Regions from separate parts of the Streptomyces sp. NPDC057137 genome, predicted to be linked through region 2. Evidence: riboswitches for the same ligand, from Rfam matches in the RefSeq annotation. Region 2 holds a riboswitch; the other holds the start of a gene.

Region 1 (3,477 bases), on a different contig from region 2:
ATCATCTTCCTCGGCACCGCCCTGGACGACACCTCGGCGAACGACGTGATCGCTCAGCTGCTGCATCTCGAGTACGCGGCGCCCGACCAGGACATCGCGCTCTACATCAACTCCCCCGGCGGCTCACTGAGCGCCATGTCCGCCATCTACGACACGATGCAGGTGATCGGCTGCGACGTGGCGACCACCTGTCTCGGGCAGGCGGTGTCGACCGCCGCCGTGCTGCTGGCCTCGGGGGCGCCGGGCAAGCGGATGGCGCTGCCGGGCGCGCGCGTCGTCCTCCAGCAGCCGGGCATCGAGGAGCCCCTGCGCGGCCAGCCGTCCGATCTCGCCATCCACGCCGAGGAGTTGCTGCGGCTGCGTGCCCTGATGGCCCGGACGCTGGTGCGGCACACCGGTCAGAGCGTCGAGCGGATCGACGCCGACATCGACCGGGACACGATCTTCGACGCGACGGGCGCCATGGAGTACGGCCTGGTGGACCAGGTCGCGCAGGACCGCAGGGCGTCCCTCGGCTTCAACTCCCCCCGGTGAACGGCCGATGCTGCCGCCGGAACTGCCGCCGCTGCCCGCACTGACCCGCGCCGAGGGCGACTTCGTGGACAGCTACCTCCGGGTCGTCGACCTGCTGGGCCGGATCAACCCGTCGCGGGCCGACGACACGTACAGCGCGCTGCGGGCCGCGCAGGCGCTGGTGGCCGGTGCGGCCGAACTGCGCGACGCGCTGACGCTGATGCACGCGCGGGGCGAGACGGAGCTGCACACCCCGACCCTGGACCGTACGCTGCGGGTGCTCGACGGGGAGCGCAGGGCCGGGCGTGTCACCATGCCTCCCGAACCGCCGACTTGAAGCGGCGCGAGGTGACGCGAGGTGACGTGAGGTGTCCCGCACACGGCACCGGGCCGCGCTACGGCCCGGCGGCGCGCCCTCCCGCGCCGACACGTCCGTTCCGACGCGCCCGTAAGGCATTTGGCTGCCCGTTCGGCGTATCGACCCGCCCGTCGCGCGCGGGCCGGCAACTTGCGACGGGCGATCGGCCGTCCGGCCGTAACGCATCGCTACGTCGCAGGTACAGCGCGTGAGCAGTCATATGAACCGTTCACTGAATCGGCCGCACCAACCCAAATGGGTCATACGTGATGAGAGTCACATAAGGCCGTTTCAACTCGGAATCGCGCTGAGGCCGCGTCAAGATCCGTGGGACGACAAGCCCCCGCCACCTCGGCGGGGCGGTCCGGGTGGACGCCGAGTCCTGCCGCCGCTCCGGATGCCTGGTCGACACGAGTGGATCGGCAGGAGTGGAGGACCCGAGCAGTTCGGGGCGGCCCGACCATGGACCGCTCCTCGGGGTGAAGCCGCACACGCGGCCGGGCATCTTCGCCAGTCCGAACCCGACAGGTCATCCTTCACAGGCGGCTGACGAAGGGTTGCGCATGTTCGCGCAGACGCATGTCCCGTCGCTGCTCTCCCGGGCCGGTACCGCTTCGGCCCTCCTCGCCGCCGTGGGCGGCACCATGCTGGCGCCCGGCGCCGTGTCGGAGGCCCACGCCCAACCGGTCGCCGCCAAGGCGCTGGATGTGGCCGCTTCCAAGAAGGGCGCGCCGTACAAGTACGGGGCGTCGGGTCCACACCGGTTCGACTGTTCGGGCCTGACGCTCTTCTCGTACAAGAAGGCCGGCAAGAAGCTCCCACGTACCGCTCAGCAGCAGTACAACCGGACGCGCCACATCGCGGCCTCCAGCCGCAAACAGGGCGATCTGGTGTTCTTCCACTCCGGCAGCAGCGTCTACCACGTCGGGATCTACGCCGGCGGCGGCAAGATGTGGCACTCGCCGAAGAGCGGCCAGGTGGTGCGGCTCCAGCGCATCTGGTCCAAGAGCGTCTGGTACGGCCGGGTCGGCTGACGCCCGGCGGTCCCGCGGCCGCTCGGCCCCGGCCCTACTCGACCTGGGTCCGGGCCGTCCAGGGCAGGGTGATCCAGACCGTCTTGCCGCCGTCCGCCGTGGGTGTGACGGACAGTCGGCCGCCGTACTCGGTGGTCAGCGCCCGGATGATGACCATGCCGCGGCCGTTGTCCTGCTGGACCGCGGCCGGCAGCCGCTTCGGCCACCGCGGGTGGCTGTCGGTGACTCCGACGCGCAGTTCCTCGTCGCGTTCCAGGGTGAGGTCGACCGTGAAGGTCGGTGACCTGCCGAAAGTGTGCTGTACGGCGTTGGTCGCGAGCTCCGAGATGATCAGGCGAACCGTTTCGGCGGTGTCCTCGTCACCCGGCAAACCCCATTCGGCGAGAACACGTGCGACGTATCTGCGTGCCTCCGGTACCGAGGCCGGATCGCTCGGCAGGGTGACGGATGCTTCCTGATGGTCTGCCATGGCGACGCTGTCCCTTTCCCACCGGGACGCAGACCGACCTATGGCTGATGCCCGCGAGTACGTCCCCGGATTGCGCTTCGCGCCACACTGCCACCAACGACACCCGGCGCATGGGCGATCCGCCGGGATATGGCCCCCTCTGTCGCTCTAAGCGGTGAACCCTGCTACGCGAGACCGTATTTGAGCGGGCTCAAGTTTCCGGTCCCGGCGACCGACAGGCGAGGCCACGCCCGGGAATGCGCGCGGGGATGTGCGCAGGGGGTTCGCGAGGTGCTCAACCGGCCGGTGACACGGCCCCGGCGGGCGCGGTCGCGACGATCGTCGCCAGTGCCGCCCCGACCTGAACGTCCGTCAGGTCGGCGCGGGCCGTGAGCCTGATCCGGGAGATCCCGTCCGGCACCGACGGCGGCCGGAAGCAGCCCACCACCAGCCCCGCCGCCCGGCAGTCGGCGGCCCACCGCACGGCCGCGCCCGGGGACGGCGCCCGGACGGAGACGACGGCCGCGTCGGGGCGTACGGCGGTCAACCCCGCCCCGGTCAGCCCCAGATGCAGCGCGTGCGCCACCGCGCGCGCCCGGACCGCCAGCGACGGGTCCCCGCGCAGCAGCCGCAGGCTCGCCAGCGCGGCGCCGGCGGCGGCCGGGGCGAGGCCGGTGTCGAAGATGAACGACCGCGCCGTGTTGACGAGTTGGTCGATGACCCGGGCCGGACCGAGGACCGCGCCGCCCTGGCTGCCCAGCGACTTGGAGAGCGTGACGGTGGCGACCGTACCCGGGTCGCCGGCCAGACCCGCCGCGTGCACGCCGCCACGGCCGCCGTCGCCGAGCACACCGAGACCGTGCGCGTCGTCCACGAGCAGGGCGGCGCCTCGCGTACGGCACACCTCGCCCAGCCGTGCGAGCGGCGCCGCGTCGCCGTCCACCGAGAAGACCGAGTCGCTGACCGCCAGGGCCCGTACGCCCGTGTGTGCTTCGAGCGTCTTGTCCACGGCCTCCGGGTCCGCATGCGGTACGACCACGGTCTCGGCGCGCGAGAGCCGGCAACCGTCCACGATGGAGGCGTGGTTGGCGGCGTCCGACACGAGGAGTGAGCCGCGCGCGGTG
Region 2 (3,477 bases):
CGGACGTTCGCGCCCGGCTTCGGGGCGTGGATCATCTTGCCGTCGCCCTTGTATATGCCGACGTGGCTGATGTCGTCGTAGAAGAACACCAGGTCGCCGGGGAGCAGGTCCGCCGTGGCGACGCGCTTGCCGACCTTCACCTGGTCCCAGGTCGTACGCGGCAGCTGCACGCCCGCCGCCTTCCAGGCCGCGGCCGTCAGCCCCGAGCAGTCGTAACTGCTGGGGCCGGTGGCGCCCCACACGTACGGCTTGCCGATCTGGTCGCGGGCGAAGGCGAGGACCTTCTCGGCCTTGGCCGCGTACGTACCGTCCGTGGTCCCCGAGCCCGTGCCGGTGTCCGTGCCCGTGCCGCCGCCGGTCGCGGGCGGCTGCTCCTTCTCCCGCGCCTCCTCCTGGCGCTTGCGCTCCGCGGCCTCCTCCTTGGCCTTCGCCTCGGCCTTGCGGCGCGCCTCCTGTTCCTTCTTCAGCTCCAGCGCGGCGAGCCGCGCCTTCTCCTCGGCCGTCAGCTCCGACAGCAGCGACCGCGCCGCCGCGAGCTTGTTCTGGACCTTCTGCTTGCCCGCCTTGAGCGAGTCCTGCGACTCCGTGAGCGTCTCCAGGCTCTTCGTCGCCTTGGCGCGCTGCTTGGCCGCGGACCGCTGCTCCTTCTGGAAGTCCTCGACGGCCTCCTGCTGGCGGTCGGTCAGCCGGTCCATCAGCTGGGTCTGTTCGAAGTACGACTCCGGGCTGTCGGCGAACATCAGGGCTGCCGTGGGACCGACCGCGCCCGCGCGGTACTGCGCCGCCGCATACGTACCGAGGGAGCGCCGCGCCTCGTTCACGTTGTCGGCGCTCTTGGCCACGTCGTCCAGGACCCGCTCGACCGACTTGCGCTGGGTGTCGGTCGCTTCCTTCGCCTTGTTGTACTGCTGCGTCGCCGTACCGGCCTGCCGGTACAGGTCGTCGACCTTCTTCTGCACCTCTTCGACCGAGGGCTTGGGCTCGGTGGGCGCGGCGGTGGCGCTCTGCGTCGAGAGCAGCGTGACCGAGGCGAGCGCGGCCGTCGTGAAACCGACGGCCGGTGTGTTCGCGCGCACCCCGGTGCGGGTGCGCGATTTGCGATGCGACGCCAAGGTCGGCATCTCCTTCCGTGGACCGCCTACCGGGTTAGCTGTCGGGTTCGGGCGGAACGGAAGGCTGCCCTACGGGCCTGGGAGTACGGCCCGATTCACCCCGGTCGAACATGGTGGGTCCCCGGTTCCGAACTCCCTTCGGGGAAGCCCGGATTCGGCGCAGGCCGCCCGCTTGGCGCTGATCGCCGATGGAGTACGGACCGCCTCGGCGAGCACGCTAGCCAATCTGTGGTGCCGCTGTGAAGGTTGATGGCCGATATGCCCGATACATTTTCGTGACCTTTCGCATAAACGGTCGTGGGCACTTCCGAAAACGGTCGCCCGGACCCCCGCGAGGCCATGTGGCGGTTGGCTGTCAGTGCGGCACCCTAGACTCAGGAAGCGATGAGCAGCCTCTTTGACGACAGCTTCCTGGCGGACCTCCAGCCCTCGGCCGAGGAGCCCCCGCCGCCGCCCGAGGACACCGCGCCGGAGCAGGTGCCCGACGATCTCTTCGGAGGGAAGTTCGACGTGCCCCCGCCCCGGGATCCGTACCACCGCGACGGTGCGCCGCGCACGGTCGTGGACCCGGCGGCGCTGCTCGAAGGGCTGAACGACGAGCAGCGCGCCGCCGTCGTACACACCGGATCGCCGCTGCTCATCGTGGCCGGCGCCGGCTCGGGCAAGACCCGGGTGCTGACCCATCGGATCGCGCATCTGCTGGGGACCCGCAGTGTGCACCCGGGCGAAATACTGGCGATCACGTTCACCAACAAGGCCGCGGGCGAGATGAAGGAGCGCGTCGAGCAGCTCGTCGGACCGCGCGCGAACGCCATGTGGGTGATGACGTTCCACAGCGCCTGCGTGCGAATCCTGCGCCGCGAGTCGAAGCGGCTCGGCTTCACGTCCTCGTTCTCGATCTACGACGCGGCCGACTCCAAGCGGCTCATGGCCCTGGTCTGCCGCGATCTGGACCTCGACCCCAAGCGGCACCCCCCGAAGTCGTTCAGCGCCAAGATCTCGAATCTGAAGAACGAGCTGATCGACGAGGAGACCTTCGCCGGTCAGGCCACGGACCCCTTCGAGAAGACGCTGGCCGAGGCGTACCGGATGTACCAGGCGAGGCTGCGCGAGGCCAACGCCCTGGACTTCGACGACATCATCATGACGACGGTCCATCTGCTCCAGGCGTTCCCGGACGTCGCCGAGCACTACCGCCGCCGCTTCCGCCACGTCCTGGTGGACGAGTACCAGGACACCAACCACGCGCAGTACACCCTGGTGCGCGAGCTGGTCGGTCCCTCCGGCGAGGGGCACGACCCGGCCGAGCTGTGCGTCGTCGGTGACGCCGACCAGTCCATCTACGCGTTCCGGGGCGCCACGATCCGTAACATCCTCCAGTTCGAGGAGGACTATCCGAACGCCACGACGATCCTGCTGGAGCAGAACTACCGCTCCACGCAGACGATCCTCAGCGCGGCCAACGCGGTCATCGAGCGCAACGAGAGCCGGCGTCCCAAGAACCTCTGGACGAACGCGGGAGCGGGCGCCCAGATCATCGGGTACGTGGCCGACACCGAGCACGACGAGGCGCAGTTCGTCGCCGACGAGATCGACCGCATGACGGACGCGTCGGAGGCCAAGGCGGGCGACGTCGCCGTCTTCTACCGGACGAACGCGCAGTCACGTGTCTTCGAAGAGATCTTCATCCGCGTCGGCCTGCCCTACAAGGTCGTCGGCGGCGTGCGCTTCTACGAGCGCAAGGAGGTCCGCGACGTGCTGGCCTATCTGCGGGTGCTCGCCAATCCGGAGGACAGCGTCCCGCTGCGCCGGATTCTGAACGTGCCCAAGCGCGGTATCGGCGACCGCGCCGAGGCGATGATCGACGCGCTCTCGGCGCGGGAGAAGATCTCCTTCGCGCAGGCGCTGCGCCGGGTGGACGAGGCGTACGGCATGGCGGCCCGCTCGTCGAACGCGGTGAAGCGCTTCAACACGCTGATGGAGGAGCTGCGTACGGTCGTCGAGTCCGGCGCCGGCCCGGCGACGGTCCTGGAGGCCGTGCTGGAACGGACCGGGTATCTGGCGGAGTTGCAGGCGTCGACCGACCCGCAGGACGAGACGCGGATCGAGAACTTGCAGGAACTGGCCGCCGTGGCGCTGGAGTTCGAGCAGGAGAGGGCTCAGGCGGCGGGGGCGGACGCGACAGCGGCCACGGACGCGACTGCCGACGCCGGTACGAGCGCGGACGCGGACGCCGGGGCCGACGCGGACGAGGCGGCTGCCGACGCGGACGCGCCCGCCGTGACCACGTCCGGCACTCTCGCCGAGTTCCTGGAGCGGGTCGCGCTCGTCGCCGACTCCGACCAGATCCCCGACGAGGACGAGG

Evidence for each region. Region 2 has a riboswitch for cyclic di-AMP ahead of ACFT9I_RS18195 (NlpC/P60 family protein). Riboswitches for the same ligand answer to the same signal wherever they lie in the genome.
Region 1: linked by a shared signal. The riboswitch ahead of ACFT9I_RS27320 (C40 family peptidase) and the one ahead of ACFT9I_RS18195 (NlpC/P60 family protein) in region 2 are both predicted to bind cyclic di-AMP.

Annotation. Positions count from the first base shown of each region.
Region 1 covers NZ_JBHUUW010000041.1:58,170-61,646, reverse strand. Annotated here, with positions in the region: gene ACFT9I_RS27330 (ATP-dependent Clp protease proteolytic subunit) at 1-534, shown strand, start outside; gene ACFT9I_RS27325 (hypothetical protein) at 542-850, shown strand; cyclic di-AMP (ydaO/yuaA leader) riboswitch at 1,260-1,431, shown strand; gene ACFT9I_RS27320 (C40 family peptidase) at 1,435-1,905, shown strand; gene ACFT9I_RS27315 (ATP-binding protein) at 1,940-2,374, opposite strand; gene ACFT9I_RS27310 (8-amino-7-oxononanoate synthase) at 2,649-3,477, opposite strand, start outside.
Region 2 covers NZ_JBHUUW010000019.1:131,724-135,200, reverse strand. Annotated here, with positions in the region: gene ACFT9I_RS18195 (NlpC/P60 family protein) at 1-1,121, opposite strand, end outside; cyclic di-AMP (ydaO/yuaA leader) riboswitch at 1,120-1,282, opposite strand; gene ACFT9I_RS18190 (ATP-dependent DNA helicase) at 1,497-3,477, shown strand, end outside.